One region of the Citrobacter sp. RHB25-C09 genome, then DNA from elsewhere that is predicted to be linked to it. Evidence: predicted binding sites of a transcription regulator. Region 1 holds the regulator's gene; the other holds the start of a gene.

Evidence for each region. The regulator LexA, encoded in region 1, represses DNA repair genes until DNA is damaged. The targets are predictions, from matches to a motif close to TNCTGTATGTACATACAGNA.
Region 2: sbmC (DNA gyrase inhibitor SbmC) is a predicted target of LexA. The motif match lies at 1,087-1,106, and genes of this name have one in related genera.

What each region holds. Positions count from the first base shown of each region.
Region 1 covers NZ_CP057483.1:4,003,882-4,012,344, reverse strand. The annotation lists gene HVY19_RS18985 (maltoporin) at 1-284, shown strand, start outside; gene malM (maltose operon protein MalM) at 435-1,379, shown strand; gene ubiC (chorismate lyase) at 1,560-2,057, shown strand; gene ubiA (4-hydroxybenzoate octaprenyltransferase) at 2,070-2,942, shown strand; gene plsB (glycerol-3-phosphate 1-O-acyltransferase PlsB) at 3,101-5,521, opposite strand; gene HVY19_RS18960 (diacylglycerol kinase) at 5,692-6,060, shown strand; gene lexA (transcriptional repressor LexA) at 6,185-6,793, shown strand; gene dinF (MATE family efflux transporter DinF) at 6,913-8,238, shown strand; gene HVY19_RS18945 (CsbD family protein) at 8,370-8,463, shown strand, end outside.
Region 2 covers NZ_CP057483.1:2,671,367-2,679,829, forward strand. The annotation lists gene HVY19_RS12555 (FUSC family protein) at 1-470, opposite strand, end outside; gene sbmC (DNA gyrase inhibitor SbmC) at 597-1,070, opposite strand; gene dacD (serine-type D-Ala-D-Ala carboxypeptidase DacD) at 1,192-2,364, opposite strand; gene sbcB (exodeoxyribonuclease I) at 2,604-4,028, shown strand; gene HVY19_RS12575 (APC family permease) at 4,156-5,514, opposite strand; gene yoeI (membrane protein YoeI) at 5,504-5,566, opposite strand; partial or broken gene HVY19_RS12585 (LysR substrate-binding domain-containing protein) at 5,727-6,711, opposite strand; gene HVY19_RS12590 (SDR family oxidoreductase) at 6,758-7,582, opposite strand; gene hisL (his operon leader peptide) at 7,745-7,792, shown strand; His leader region at 7,768-7,891, shown strand; gene hisG (ATP phosphoribosyltransferase) at 7,938-8,463, shown strand, end outside.

The sequences.
Region 1 (8,463 bases):
CGCCGATCATGAGCACCCTGCTGGAAGTTGGCTACGACAACGTGAAGTCTCAGCGTACCGACGATACCAACAACCAGTACAAAATTACCCTGGCGCAACAATGGCAGGCTGGCGACAGCATCTGGTCCCGCCCGGCAATCCGTGTCTTCGCAACCTACGCGAAGTGGGATGAGAAATGGGGTTACGACAACGGTATCGCCTATCGCGACACCAGCACTACTACCTACAGCCGTGGCGACAACGATGAGTGGTCCTTCGGTGCCCAGATGGAAATCTGGTGGTAATACGTGAGGTAAAGGGGGACGAAAGTCCCCCGAAACACGGGAATGCCGGTTAAGGCGTCACCGCCATTCGGCATTCCCGACACAGTTTCTCGCGGTTTAGCGCGCTATTGCCTGGCCACCGCTGAACGCATGCTTCCTGAGGTGATAACAATGAAAATGAAGAAAAGTCTCGTTGCTCTCTGTTTATCTGCGGGGTTATTTGCCAGCGCACCGGGCATCAGCCTGGCAGAGGTAAACTATGTACCGCAAAACACCGCCGCCGCACCAGCCATTCCGACCGCTGCGCTGCAACAGCTAACCTGGACGCCGGTTGACCAAAGTAACGCCCAGTCCACCCAGCTTGCGACTGGCGGTCAGCGCCTTGATGTGGCAGGGATTACGGGTCCGGTTGCGGCGTACAGCGTTCCGGCAAATATTGGCGAGCTCACGCTGACGCTGACCAGCGAAGTGAACAAACAAACCAGCGTCTTTGCGCCTAACGTCCTGATTCTTGATCAGAACATGACGCCCTCTGCGTTCTTCCCCAGCAGCTATTTCACCTACCAGGAGCCAGGCGTAATGAGCGCGGATCGCCTGGAAGGGGTGATGCGCCTGACGCCTGCGCTGGGACAGCAGAAACTCTATGTTCTGGTCTTTACGACGGATAAAGATCTCCAGCAGACCACAACTCTGCTTGACCCGGCAAAAGCCTATGCCAAAGGCGTAGGTAATGCTATTCCCGATATTCCGGACCCGATCGCCCGTCATACCACCGACGGTCTGCTGAAGCTGAAAGTGAAAACGAGCAGCAGTTCCAGCGTGCTGGTTGGGCCGCTGTTTGGTTCTTCCGGTCCGGGGCCAGTAACCGTAGGGAATACCGCTGCGCCTGCGCCGACCTACGCTGCGCCAGCTGCCGCGCCGGTTGCCGCCCCTGCGCCTGCGAAGAAAAGCGAACCGATGTTGAACGACACCGAAAGCTACTTCAACAAAGCGATTAAAGACGCCGTCGCGAAAGGCGATGTAGATAAAGCGCTGAAACTGCTTGATGAAGCAGAGCGTCTGGGTTCGACATCGGCCCGTTCCACTTTTATCAGCAGTGTAAAAGGCAAGGGGTAACGTTTACCCCACAGTGCTGATTTGCAACAACTGGTGCGTCCCCGGGCGCACCTTTTTTTTAGCATTCCATGCGAATTGTTACGCTTCTGTTGCGCAACAGATCACTTAATTTTTATTCCGTCTCCCGTAATCTCTTTTCTGCGTTACAATGCCTTTCAGTTATGAAACGGAGAGTAAGGCATGTCACACCCCGCGTTAACGCAACTGCGTGCGCTGCGCTATTTTGACGAGATCCCCGCTCTGGATCCGGAACAGCTAGACTGGCTGCTGCTGGAAGATTCCATGACGAAACGTTTTGAGCAGCAGGGAAAACGGGTCACTGTGACGTTGATCAGGGAAGGATTTGTTGGTCAAAACGAGGTGGTGGAAGAGCTGGCGCTCCTGCCAAAAGAGTCCCGCTACTGGCTGCGTGAAATCCTGTTATGCGCGGATGGCGAGCCATGGCTTGCCGGACGTACCGTAGTGCCTGAGTCGACACTGTCCGGCCCTGAACTGGCTTTACAACATTTGGGCAAAACCCCCTTAGGGCGCTACCTTTTTACATCATCGACGTTGACCCGAGATTTTATTGAAATTGGTTGTGATGCAGCGCTGTGGGGACGCCGTTCCCGCCTGCGACTGAGCGGTAAGCCGCTGATGCTGACCGAGCTATTTTTGCCTGCATCACCGTTGTACTAAGAGGAAAATAAAATGGAGTGGAGTCTGACGCAGACTAAGCTGTTGGCGTTTCATCGCTTAATGCGTACGGATAAGCCCATCGGTGCCTTATTGCTACTCTGGCCGACGCTGTGGGCGCTGTGGGTGGCGACTCCGGGCGTACCGCAACTGTGGGTGCTGGCGGTGTTTGTCGCCGGAGTCTGGCTGATGCGCGCCGCCGGATGTGTCGTGAATGATTATGCTGACCGCAAATTTGACGGTCATGTTAAGCGCACCGCCAACCGTCCGCTACCGAGCGGCGCGGTGACTGAAAAAGAGGCCCGCACGCTGTTCGTGGTGTTGGTGCTGCTCGCTTTCCTGCTGGTGTTGACCCTCAACACAATGACCATCCTGCTATCGGTGGCCGCGCTGGCGCTTGCCTGGGTGTATCCGTTTATGAAGCGCTACACTCATCTGCCGCAGGTGGTGCTGGGCGCGGCGTTCGGCTGGTCGATACCGATGGCCTTCGCCGCGGTGAGTGAGTCCGTGCCGCTGAGTTGCTGGCTGATGTTCCTCGCTAACATTCTTTGGGCGGTAGCCTACGATACGCAGTATGCGATGGTCGATCGCGACGACGACCTGAAAATTGGTATTAAATCGACCGCCATTCTGTTTGGCCAACACGACAAGCTGATCATCGGCATCCTGCAGGTGCTTGTGCTGGTCCTAATGGCGGTTATTGGCTGGTTAAATGGACTGGGAATGAGCTATTACGGGTCAATTTTGGTCGCCGGCGCGCTGTTTGTCTGGCAGCAGAAGCTGATTGCCAACCGCGAGCGGGAAGCCTGCTTTAAGGCGTTCATGAACAACAACTACGTTGGCCTGGTGCTGTTTATCGGGCTGGCGATGAGTTACTGGCATCTATAAATCATTGCCCGGTGGCGCTGCGCTTACCGGGTCTACCAAACCGTAGGCCGGATAAGGCGGGAGCAGGCATCCGGCAATCCGCCATAAAAAACTGCACCTTAATCAGTTGGGTGTCCAACTTTTGGGGTGCAGTCCACATTGACCGGCTTTACTGTGCGTTACTCGCTTTGCGTCGCACTCTCGATGGTGAGGCGCACATCCGACGTAATTAACTCCGCCAGCATCTGGTACACCTTCATCGTTTCGCCCGGCTCGGCATCTCCGGTATCGCTGATGTATCCCTCATCACGCAGGGTCAGGACCAGTGAACTGAAGACCGCCTTATCGAAGAACTCCGGCGCGTTGATGCCGTGCAGCACGGACAGACGCTGCGCTACGGTGCGGCTTTCTTTCTCCAGCGTACCACGGTTGATTGACGGGTTCGCACTCAGCAGCCAGAAGGTAATGGCGTAACGCTGTAGCGTTTCGCGCGCCCCTGCCGCCAGCAGTTGCAGCGTGCGAGAATGCGCAGGGTTAATGTGCAGTTCGTCATTCTGAACGGAGATGAGTCCCTGGCGCTGCATCTCTTCGACCAGTGCATCAATAACGCCCGTCAACGCTTCGCGTTCCCAACGCAGGAACAGCTCCGCTTTCAGCATCGGATACAGTACTTCAACATGCTGCTGTAGCGCCGCGCGTGAAATATGGCGATGCTGGGTAATAATTGCCGCCATCAGCGAAGGCAGAACCAGCATGTGGGCAATGTTATTGCGATAGTAGGTCATGAGAACCGCCTGCTCGCGCGGCAGGATGATAATATCGCCAATGGTGTCTTTCTCGACTTCGAACTTGTTCATCTGCAACGCGTGATCGATGAGATCGCTGGCGCTGACGGATGGCACCGTCGAGTCAGGGGAGTACGGTACATTGCGCATCAAATCCAGATAACAGTTGAGTTGTTCTGTTAGCTGTTCACGGGTCAGCGAGCGCTGACGGGACGCCAGCAGTGCGGTACAGCACAGGTTCATGGCGTTAGCCGCACCAGCGTTGTTAATCCGCACCATGAGCTCTTCAGCGATGCCGTTCACCGTTGGCGTCAGCCAGGCAGGACGCACGGCTTCGATTGGATCGATCGACTCGCGCCATTCTGGAACGTGATGATTCAGGTATGTCATCAGCGGCATCGGTTCGCCGAAGTTAACATAGCCCTGACCCAGATTACGCAGCTTGCTCAGGCCGCGCAGCATCTGTGGCAGACTTTCTTTCTCTTTGGTCGCGCCACGCAGCTCTTTCGCATAGGTCCCCACTTCCATGACGTGCTCATAGCCGATGTAAATCGGCACAAGCGTGATCGGACGGGTGCCGCCGCGCAGCATGGCCTGGATGGTCATCGACAGGGTACCGGTTTTCGGATCCAGCAGACGGCCAGTACGTGAGCGTCCGCCCTCAACGAAGTATTCCACCGAATAACCACGGCTGAACAGTTCGCCCAGATACTCGCGGAAGACGGTGGAATAGAGCTTGTTGCCCTTAAAGGTACGGCGAATAAAGAACGCCCCCAGGCGGCGGAAGATCGGCCCGGCTGGCCAGAAGTTCAGGTTAATCCCGGCTGCAATGTGCGGGGGAACCAGACCCTGGTGATACAGGACGTAGGAGAGCAGCAGATAGTCCATATGGCTGCGGTGACACGGCACATAGACAATCTCGTGCCCGTCATGCGCCAGCTGGCGAACGCGCTCGGCGTTGTGGACGTTAATCCCCTGATACAGCCGGTTCCAGGTAAAGCCCAGAATACGGTCGGTCAGGCGAATCATCTCGTAAGAGAAGTTGGCGGCAATTTCTTCCATCAGCGCGATCGCGTTCTGCTGCGCTTTTTCGTGGGAGATTTTCTTACTGCGCGCTTCGTCTTCGACCGCGCGGGCAATCGCCTTCGAAGCTAGCAGTTTATTAAACAGATCCTGACGCGCAGGCAAACGCGGCCCCACGGCGGCCAGACGCTGACGGGCGAAGTGCATTCGCGCCACGCGAGCCAGTTTTTGAGCAATAATTTTATCGGTGCCGTGCTCGTCAGCCATACGGCGCAGCGAGACGGAAGGTGAGAAGCGCACAAAGCTGTCGCGACCCAGCCAGGAGACGGCAAAGAATTTTTGAATGCCGTTGAGCATGCGTAAAGGCGGGTTCACTTCCCCTTTTTCACGCCCGGGCGCGCGGCCAAACATCACCGATACTGGCACCATTTGCACATCCAGACTCGGATTGCTGCGGTGCAGGTCGAGATAGTTATGGAACAGCTTAATGGACTCTTCTTTCGGCGTGTAATAGGTAAAGACACGCGGTCCGCCGTGAATGAACACATAGCGCGGCAGCTGAGTGCCGTCGATCTCCAGCGGTTCTAATGGGTCGGGGAGGTCGTGCGCCAAACACTGAGCGCGCAGTGTCAACAAGTCCGCTTTGGAGTTGTACGGTAAAACGTACATAATGGGACGAGAGGTATCGAGCCCTAACTCCGGGGCAGGATCTGCCGGAATAGACTTGCTTTTTACCAGCACGCTTAATGGTAAATTCAGGATTTTATAGTAAATTCGTGGCCAGCCGGACATAAACGATGTAAAGCCTCTGGTTAATAGTGCAAATGCGCTGCAAGGATATCAGAAAGTCATGTGAATTTCTGTTGTATCCCGTCATACTTCGCGCCGCGTTGCATTAACTCAAAACATTTGAGTTAACAGGACAATGACATTGACGCCAATAATGCAAAAAGGTTCTTTTGATGGCCAATAATACCACTGGATTCACCCGAATTATCAAAGCTGCTGGCTATTCCTGGAAAGGTTTTCGCGCCGCATGGATTAACGAGGCCGCATTCCGTCAGGAAAGTCTCGCGGTCCTGGTTGCCGTGATCGTCGCCTGCTGGCTGGATGTGGATGCCATAACGCGCGTTCTGTTGATCGGCTCCGTCATGCTGGTGATGGTTGTTGAAATTCTTAACAGCGCCATTGAAGCGGTCGTTGACCGTATCGGCTCCGACTATCATGAACTCTCTGGTCGCGCGAAAGATATGGGGTCGGCAGCGGTGCTGCTCTCTATCATCATAGCGCTGATAACCTGGGGTATCCTGCTATGGTCGAATTTTCGTTAAGGATTTTTACGAGCGCGATTCCATAACGCTATAAATCTCCTGTTTAATGTGCAGTTTGTGGTTCCAAAATCGCCTTTAGCTGTATATACTCACAGCATAACTGTATATACACCCAGGGGGCGGAATGAAAGCGTTAACGGCCAGGCAACAAGAGGTGTTTGATCTCATTCGGGATCACATCAGCCAGACAGGCATGCCACCGACGCGTGCGGAAATCGCGCAGCGTTTGGGGTTCCGTTCCCCAAACGCGGCTGAAGAACATCTGAAGGCGCTGGCGCGTAAAGGTGTCATTGAGATTGTATCCGGCGCTTCTCGCGGCATTCGTTTGCTGCATGAAGAAGAGGAAGGGTTACCGCTTGTCGGTCGCGTTGCGGCGGGGGAACCCCTGCTGGCGCAGCAGCACATCGAAGGCCATTATCAGGTCGATCCTTCTCTGTTTAAACCCAATGCCGATTTTCTGCTGCGCGTTAGCGGCATGTCAATGAAAGACATTGGTATTATGGACGGCGATCTGCTGGCCGTGCATAAAACCCAGGATGTGCGTAATGGTCAGGTCGTTGTCGCCCGTATCGACGACGAAGTGACGGTAAAACGTCTGAAAAAACAGGGCAATAAAGTCGAACTGTTGCCAGAAAACAGCGAATTTAAGCCTATCGTCGTGGATCTTCGTGAGCAGAGCTTTACCATCGAAGGTTTAGCCGTTGGCGTGATCCGCAACGGTGAGTGGCTGTAATACCTCACACTCGGATAAGGCGTTTGTGCCAACATCCGACACCGAGCCCGGTGGCGCTGTGCTTACCGGGCTTACGAAATGCGTTCAAAACCTAAACACTCCTGCTCAGGCTTCTCCTCATGCCGTTCTTTGCTCCTGCTGATAAAGCCCTCTGGCGTCTCGCCTTACCCATGATCTTCTCCAATATCACGGTTCCTCTGCTGGGACTGGTGGATACTGCGGTGATTGGTCACCTGGATAGCCCGGTTTATCTGGGTGGTGTGGCTGTGGGTGCAACAGCCACTAGCTTTCTGTTTATGCTGTTGCTCTTTTTACGCATGAGCACAACTGGGCTAACGGCACAGGCGTTTGGTGCGAAGAACCCACAGGCACTGGCGCGTGCGCTGGTACAACCGCTCATCCTTGCGCTGGGGGTGGGGGCATTAATTGCGCTTTTACGCACCCCGATAATCGATCTGGCGCTGCATATTGTTGGCGGCAGCGAAGCGGTGCTGGAACAGGCAAGACGCTTCCTGGCGATTCGCTGGTTAAGTGCGCCGGCGTCGCTGGCGAATCTGGTTCTGCTCGGCTGGCTGCTGGGCGTTCAGTATGCTCGCGCGCCGGTTATCCTGTTGATTGTCGGCAATATCCTGAACATTGTTCTCGATTTATGGCTGGTGATGGGTCTGCACATGAACGTGCAGGGCGCTGCGCTGGCGACGGTCATTGCGGAATACTCCACGTTAGTGATTGGGCTGCTGATGGTGCGAAAGGTACTTCATTTGCGCGGCATAACCGCGGCTATGTTAAAGCAGGCCTGGCGCGGCCATTTTCGGCGTCTGTTAGCGCTCAATCGCGACATTATGTTGCGTTCGCTGCTGCTGCAACTCTGCTTTGGCGCGATCACCGTACTGGGTGCCAGACTGGGGAGCGATATTATCGCTGTCAACGCGGTGCTGATGACGCTGCTGACCTTCACCGCCTACGCGCTGGACGGCTTCGCCTACGCCGTAGAGGCGCATTCCGGGCAAGCCTATGGCGCACGGGACGGCAGCCAGTTGCTGGATGTCTGGCGCGCCGCCTGTCGCCAGGCAGGTGTCGTCGCACTGCTGTTTTCGCTGGTCTATCTGCTCGCAGGTGAACAGATTATTGCTCTTCTGACGTCGCTGACTGAGATTCAAATATTGGCCGATCGCTACCTGATCTGGCAGGTGATCCTGCCGTTAGTGGGCGTCTGGTGCTATCTGCTCGACGGCATGTTTATTGGTGCGACACGCGCAGCAGAAATGCGTAACAGCATGGCGGTCGCGGCCAGTGGTTTTGCGTTAACTTTACTGGCACTTCCTCTGCTCGGGAACCACGGTTTGTGGCTGGCGTTAGCCGTTTTTCTGGCGCTACGCGGGCTCTCTTTAGCCTATATCTGGCGTCGACACTGGCGTAACGGAACCTGGTTTTCGGCAACGTAACGGTTAAAAATTCCGAATAATGATTTTAAGCCGAGATTCCTGACTACACTTATCATTACGTTCAGCAGAAAAAATAGCGAAGCTGGGCGGTTTACTCTCGCTATTCACAGCCTAACGAAGAGGACTTTATGATGAATAAAGATGAAGCCGGTGGTAACTGGAAACAATTCAAAGGTAAAGTGAAAGAGCAATGGGGCAAACTGACCGATGATGATATGACGGTCA
Region 2 (8,463 bases), 1.3 Mb from region 1:
AGCATGGCGAGCAGTGAGCCGATAATCACATCCCCGGCCCGCCACAGTGCTGTGTTCATGTCCCCCGCGGGTGCCCCAACAACCACGGCCAGCGTAACGCCAAGCAACAGTGCCTGATACGGTTTTTTGCCCAACGCGAGCCAGCCACAGAGGTACATTGCAGCAGCACACCAGATTAACATCAACGGTAAAGAAAATAGCTCCAGCCAAAGCGCCACCAACCCAAGTACGGAACCGAGTATAGTGCCGCCTATTCGCTCCAGGGCGCGAGACATCACGTTTCCCCAAAACGAGATGGGGCCCATGATCACCACCAGCGTTATCAAGGGCCACGTCCCTTCCGGAATAGAAAGCAAGCGAACGAGCAAAAAGGTCAGAATAAACGCCAGCGCAATGCGAATGCCATGCACAATACGGTAATGGCGATACAGGCGGATTTCGAATGGGGTCAGTGATTTGTCGGCACGCACTCCGGCACTCCGTCACAAAATGACAAAAATGGATTGTACCCGCTTTTACACTGAAAAAATTCACCGTAGCGGACAGGACTTCTCACTAAGCGTAGCCTCTCAGTGCCAGTCCGCCTGGTTTATAGCTTACTTCGTTACTGGACGTACCGGTACACACATCTCAATATCCCAGTACCCGTCTTTTGCGCCATCATTCAGGTAGACTTCGTAGCAGGGCTTACAGGCCATCTCCCAGTCTTTGTCCTTCATCAGGACATTGAAAAACTGATACCACGGGGTCGAAAAATCATAATTTTCAACGCGTGCCACTGCCGTTGCACACTGCCCGCCTTCAATTTCAGTCAGGATGACGCCTTCGCTGTTTTCCGGGATCTTAAAATCAGCCGGAACTGTCACAACCGTACCACAGCGCAGTTTTTCTGCAGGAACTTCTTCTGGATTATCGTAATAAACCGCGATCCATTCATGCGTGACAACTTGCTTATTGTCTACCCACAGCATGAGTTGCTCAAAACCCTGCTTAACTTTCTGCTCCCAGGGACCCACCAGATGGAAACCGGCAACGGTGCGCTTGTCGGTAAGTTTGATCTCGTAATTCATATAGCCTCCGTTATTACACTGTATTTATATACAGTGTAATAACGCTACATAACAGTCACAAGAAAATTGTGACTATTATGTGAGCAGAACCAAAATCCTGCCATCCTCCTGCCAGTTATCGCTACACTTTATGGTGGAAAAAGTCGCTGAGACGCGAGAATACACCACCTTTCCCCACCGCTTCGAGGGTAACCAATGGCCAGTGAGCAACGAGCTTATCGCGGTCGTAGAGTTCTATTTCCCCAACCCGCTGATTTGCTGCAATTGGCGCGTCCAACCCCTGCTTATCCAATACATATTTCGCTTTGATATTAGCAACTTCTGCTTTAGGCAGTGCCATCCAGAAATCCTGGCCGGTGCCGAGTGCAATTTTCTCTTTGTCACCGAACCAGATACGCTCCGTACCCACCTGTTTCCCACGACGCAGAATCTGCACCGTATCGAAATTTTGTTGTCCCCAATGCAGTAGCTTCCGTGCCTGCTCTTCGCGTCCCTTTGGGCTGTTTGCCCCCATCACCACAGCGATAAGACGACGCTGACCGTCCACTGCTGAGGCAATCAGGTTAAAGCCCGCGCCAGATGTATGCCCGGTTTTCAGGCCATCCACATTCAAGGTTTTATCCCACAGCAAGCCATTACGGTTATGCTGGGTGATCCCGTTCCAGGTGAGACTTTTCTCGCTGTACATGTGATAGAACTCAGGCTCACCATGAATAATGGCGCGTGAAAGCACTGCCAGGTCATAAGCAGAACTGTGCTGTCCTGGGGCATCCAGACCGTGAACCGTCTCAAAATGCGTGTCCTGTAAATTGAGCGTCTTAACATAGTGGTTCATCATGCCGACAAACTGAGGTTGACCACCGGCAATATAGTCCGCCAGCGCCACGCAGGCATCGTTGCCCGAATCGACGATCAGCCCCCGGCTTAAATCGCGCACCGAAACGCGGTCACCTTGCTTAAGAAACATCAGTGAGGATCCGACAAAGACAGGGTTGTCTTTTGCCCAGGCATCGCGCCCCACCGTCACGATGTCATCCGGCGAGATACGATGACTGTCAATCGCCCGATCAACGACATAGCCAGTCATAAGCTTCGTCAGACTTGCCGGGTTACGCTGCTGATGTTCATTTCCGGCGGTCAGGATCTGCCCCGTCGTGTAGTCCATAAGCACCCACGAGCCGGCTTCGATGTCGGGAGAAGAAGGCGCGAAGCTTACGGTTGTGGCAGAGAATGCAGGGGAAATATATACAGCGAGTAAAGAAGCAGCAATAAACAGACGGCGTTTCAACAGCATATCCTCGGACGTTTCAAAAGAGCCGTCCTTTTTACGGAAATTCTGATAAACAAGCAGGGATTAATTGCAAGGAAATGTGACGTGATTGAGTTACTTAGGGCTCCACCCAGGCTTCCTAAATCATAATCTGCGGGTTTATTCACTTCTCTAAGCCCACTGTGCTGATAACCATGTTGAACTTTGGTACTCTGTGTCATCAGGCCGCGCACAAAACAGAAGTCAGGGAATCAATTTAATTTATGAATGACGGCAAGCAGCATCCCACCTTTCTCTTCCACGATTACGAAACCTTCGGCACTCATCCGGCGCTCGACAGACCTGCGCAGTTTGCTGCCATCCGAACCGACAGCGATTTCAACATCACTGGCGAACCGGAAGTGTTTTACTGCAAACCTGCGGACGACTATCTCCCGCAACCGGGAGCCGTAATGGTCACCGGCATCACCCCACAGGAAGCACGAGAGAAAGGTGAAAACGAAGCGGCGTTTGCCGCGCGCATCCATGCGCTGTTTACCGTCCCGAAGACCTGCATCATCGGTTATAACAACGTGCGTTTCGACGATGAAGTGACGCGTAACCTGTTGTACCGTAATTTCTACGATCCTTACGCCTGGAGCTGGCAGCATGACAATTCGCGCTGGGATCTGCTGGACGTGATGCGCGCCTGCTACGCGTTGCGACCGGAAGGCATCAACTGGCCGGAAAATGACGACGGATTACCCAGTTTTCGCCTTGAGCACCTGACTAAAGCCAACGGGATTGAACACAGCAACGCTCACGATGCCATGGCAGATGTCTATGCCACCATTGCGATGGCGCAGTTGGTCAAGTCACGGCAGCCGCGTCTTTTTGACTATCTCTTCAGCCACCGTAACAAGCATAAGCTGGCGGCGCTGATCGACGTACCGCAGATGAAGCCGCTGGTGCATATCTCCGGCATGTTTGGTGCATGGCGTGGCAATACCAGTTGGGTTGCGCCGCTGGCCTGGCATCCGGAGAATCGTAACGCGGTCATTATGGTAGACCTTGCCGGTGACATCTCCCCCCTACTCGAACTTGATAGCGACACGCTGCGCCAGCGCCTCTATACCGCCAAAGCTGACCTTGGCGATAACGCAGCGGTACCGGTGAAACTGGTGCATATCAATAAATGCCCGGTACTGGCACCGGGGAATACCCTGCGTCCGGAAGATGCCGAGCGGCTGGGGATCAATCGCCAGCAGTGCCTTGATAATCTGAAAGTTCTGCGTGCAAACCCGCAGGTTCGCGACAAAGTCGTCGCTATATTTGCAGAGGCGGAGCCGTTTACGCCGTCGGATAATGTGGACGCCCAGCTCTATAACGGCTTTTTCAGCGACGCGGACCGCGCGGCGATGAAAATTATTCTTGAAACGACGCCGCAGAATCTGCCAGCACTGGATATCACGTTTGCCGATCCGCGTATCGAAAAGCTGTTATTCAACTATCGGGCGCGTAACTTCCCGGGAACGTTGGATGAGGCGGAACAACAGCGCTGGCTTGAACACCGTCGTCAGGTCTTTACCCCAGAGTATTTGCAACGCTACGCCGAAGAACTTGAACAACTTTATAACGAGTATCAAGGGGATGCGGAGAAGCAGGCATTGCTAAAAGCCCTGTTCCAGTACGCGCAAGAGATAGTCTGAATGTGAGATATAAAAAAACCGGAGGCGATGGTCTCCGGTTTTTTTTGCCCGATGGCGCTTCGCTTACGCGAGCCTACGGGTTTGTCGTTTTTAGGCCGGGTAAGCGTTAGTGCCCCCCGGCAAGTCATTACGCGACGTCTTCGTACTGTGGCACCGGGTTGCGGAAGCTTTTGGTTACGCAAGCCAGATAGACCAGACCGATACCTGCCCAGATCAGACCCAGGACCATTGAGCTCTCTTCCAGGTTGATCCACAGTGCGCCTACCGTCAGCGCGCCACATACCGGCAGAATCAGGTAATTGAAGTGGTCTTTCAGCGTCTTGTTACGTTTTTCGCGGATCCAGAACTGTGAAATAACAGACAGGTTCACGAAGGTAAACGCCACCAGCGCACCGAAGTTGATTAGCGCAGTCGCTGTCACCAGGTCAAAGTTGATCGCCAGCAGAGCAATAGCGCCAACCAACAGCACGTTCCATGCCGGAGTACGCCATTTCGGATGAATGTAACCGAAGAAGCGCGTCGGGAAAACGCCGTCACGGCCCATGACGTACATCAGACGAGAAACGCCTGCATGGGCGGCCATACCGGATGCCAGTACGGTCACGCTGGAGAAAATCAGCACGCCCCACTGGAAGGTTTTACCCGCAACGTACAGCATGATTTCAGGCTGCGACGCATCCGGCTCTTTAAAACGCGAGATATCCGGGAAATACAGCTGCAGGAAGTACGACGCCCCGATAAAGATCAACCCACCAATCAGTGCGGTCAGGAAGATCGCTTTCGGAATCACGCGCTCTGCGTCTTTGGTTTCTTCAGACAGAGAAGAAATACCGTCGAAGCCGAGGAATGAGAAGCACAAAATGGTCGCACCGGTGATCATCGGTACAACATGAGCGCCTTCAGACCAGAACGGACGAGAGCTAACCAGTGTACCAGCGCCTTCACCGTGCGAAACGCCGTAAATGATCAGACCCACAATCACCGCAACAATCCCCATCTGCAGAATAACAATCAGGGTGTTGAAGTTCGCCACGGTCTTGATGCTGCGCAGGTTAGAGATGGTCATAAAGGCCACCAGCGCCACAACAAAGATCCACGACGGCACGGACGGTACCAGGGCTTCAAAGTAAATTTTTGCCAGCAGGATGTTGATCATCGGCATGAACAGATAGTCCAGCAGAGATGACCAGCCCACCATAAAGCCAACTGTCGGGCTAATGGATTTCTGAGCATAGGTATACGCAGAGCCAGCGGACGGGAAACGACGTACCAGTTTACCGTAGCTCAGCGCAGTAAAAAGAATAGCGACCAGTGCAAAGGCATAAGCCGTTGCAACGTGACCATCAGTAAGACCTGACACGATACCAAACGTATCGAACAGCGTCATCGGCTGCATATAGGCCAGGCCCATCATGACAACCGGAATCAACGTAAGCGTTTTACGTAATTCCACGCGAGAGGTTTTTGGAGTAACGTTATGCGACATGGTCATTCCCCTTTACGGCGAACACCGTCGCGTAAGCAAAAAATTGCCCCATTTTCAGGATTCCTCAGCGACAACAACTGTCGGTTTTTGGTAAATATCTATCCGGTACGAAGCCCGGCCTCTTTGTATGAATGATCGGTTTGATGCAAAAAAATAACCGACGCGTATTAAAACGTCGGTTAATGTCATTTTTTGCAAGCGGCGCATTGTCCCTAAAATGGGGAGAAATGACAAGAGAATGAAAGCCCTGTCATTAAAAATTTTTTCTTAACCGTTTGATTTGGCAGCGCAGGCTTTTTCATAGACTCCGGCGATAGCATTATTTGCTAAAATGGCATCTCGCCACCAGGCGCAGGCCAGGCCCGCAGTCTGTTCATTCCAGCCGATCCAGACCGGCTCGTAGAACGTCTGTGCCGCCACTTTTTTCTCGATCAGCGCCCCGCTGTCCAGAAAACGTTGTGCCAGGTAGCGAGGCAGATAACCGCATCCCAGCCCATTAATTTGCAGTTCCAGCTTGGTTTTAAAGTCAAAAACCGTTATCGCTTCCTGGTCATCCAGGAGTTGCGAGCCTGAGGCATGTGCGGGATGAGCAGTATCGCCAACCACAATGGCGCGGTAGCGCTTAATGACGCTACGACTTAACGGTTCGTTCTCAAGCGCCAGAGGATGATGGGAAGCGACGGCAAAAACCTGTTCAAGAAAGCCCAGTTGCACAAAACCGTACTCACTCGATGCTGGCGGTTCATGCATTGCACCCACGATGATGTCGGCGTTGCCCTGGGTCAACGCATCCCACGATCCTCCCAGCACACCGTTAATGAATTTCAGACGCGTAACGCTGTGATGCTGATAAAAAGATTCAATGAGGGGGGCGAGTAGTGAAAATGGGAAGGTGTCGTCGACGCCAATAACCAGTTCATTTTCCCACCCCTGATGAAGTTTGACGGCCTGCTTTTCCAGCTCCCTCACGGTATGCAGCACTTCCCGACCTTTTTCCAGCAGCATTTGTCCCGTACGTGTGAAGCGAGCGCGATGGCCGCTACGATCGAGAATTTGAATATTGAGATCGCTTTCGAGACGGTGAACGGTATAGCTGAGCGCAGAGGGCGTCTTGTACAGTTTTGCCGACGCCGCCGCGAAGCTGCCCTCTTTATCCAGGGCATCGAGAATGATGAGAACATCCAGCAGTGGTTTCATACTCGCCCCCTTGCGATGTATGGCGACGCCCTGCTGGCGGAATGCGTTATTCCAATGGCATCACCAGCGGATCGGGATACTGGTATTCAAACCCAAGTTCATTGCAAATCCGGCTACCATCAATGATTTTACCTTTGCCGTTATCCGGCGCGTCGCGAAACTGAGGCGGTTCCATACCCAGCAGACGCGCCATCTGCGGATAGAAGACGTTACGTGCGGGATGTACAGGCGCACATATATTATAGATGTGTCCCCCTTTCGGTGCCTGTAACAAAAGCGTGATAGCGGCAATCACATCTTCAAGATGAACCAGATTCACGCCATGTTCGCCGTCAGGCGCGGTTTTCCCCGCGAAGAAGCGTCCAGGATGACGACCAGGACCGACAAGACCCGCCAGACGCAAAATATCAACCGAGGTTCCCGGAAGGTTGTGCAACCAGTCCTCCAGCTCTTTTAATACGCGCCCACTGGCTGTGACCGGATTGCGGGGCGTACCCTCTTTCACCGTGCCCTGAACATCGCCGTAAACCGATGTTGAGCTGGTAAAAATAATGCGCGGAACACGATACGCCAACGCGCTATCTACCAGTTCCTGCATGGCCTGTAGATAAAAATCTTCTCCGGGGCCACTTCGGCGTGCGGGAAGCGTAATCACCAGCGCATCCACATCCATCAGCGCTTCGAGATCGTCCGCTTCACAAACCAGTTCCGGTTCAAGGCGCAATGGGTAACCCTCAATCCCGCTCATGCGAGCCGCCTCCACGCCATCCAGTGTGGTTTTGCTGCCCGTCACCTGCCAGCCTCGCGCGGTGAGAGACATTGCCAACGGCATGCCCAACCAACCTAAACCGACAATTGCGACCTTCTTCATCCGTTTTCTCCTGACTCCGGTTCTGTTTATATAAGGTTACGCCTGCATATTATTACTAACAATTCATACTATAAATACGAAACAAAAAAAGCGCTTGCTTTAAGACGCTAAAGTGGTTTAGGTTAACAGTCATCAAATGAATAAGCATTCATCGAGAAAATTATGACACGCGTTCAATTTAACCACCATCATCACCATCATCCTGACTAGTCTTTCAGGCGATGTGTGCTGGAAGACATTCAGATCTTCCAGTGGTGCATGAACGCATGAGAAAGCCCCCGGAAGATCATCTTCCGGGGGCTTTTTTTTGGTGCGCGTTTCAGTTCGGTTCAGACAGGATAATGAGGAAAAGAGAATGTTAGATAACACCCGTTTACGCATAGCTATTCAGAAATCAGGCCGTTTAAGTGATGATTCACGCGAACTGCTGGCCCGCTGCGGTATTAAAATCAATTTACACACTCAGCGCCTGATTGCGATGGCAGAGAACATGCCGATTGATATTCTGCGCGTGCGTGACGACGATATCCCCGGTCTGGTGATGGACGGCGTGGTAGACCTCGGGATTATCGGGGAAAACGTGCTGGAAGAAGAGCTACTAAACCGTCGCGCTCAGGGCGAAGATCCGCGCTATTTCACTCTGCGTCGTCTTGACTTTGGCGGCTGCCGCCTCTCGCTGGCAACGCCGGTGGATGAAGCGTGGGATGGCCCGTCCGCGCTTGATGGCAAACGCATCGCCACCTCTTATCCGCATCTGCTAAAGCGCTATCTTGACCAGAAAGGCGTTTCTTTTAAATCCTGTCTGCTTAATGGTTCCGTTGAAGTTGCCCCGCGCGCTGGTCTGGCGGATGCAATCTGCGATCTCGTATCCACAGGCGCTA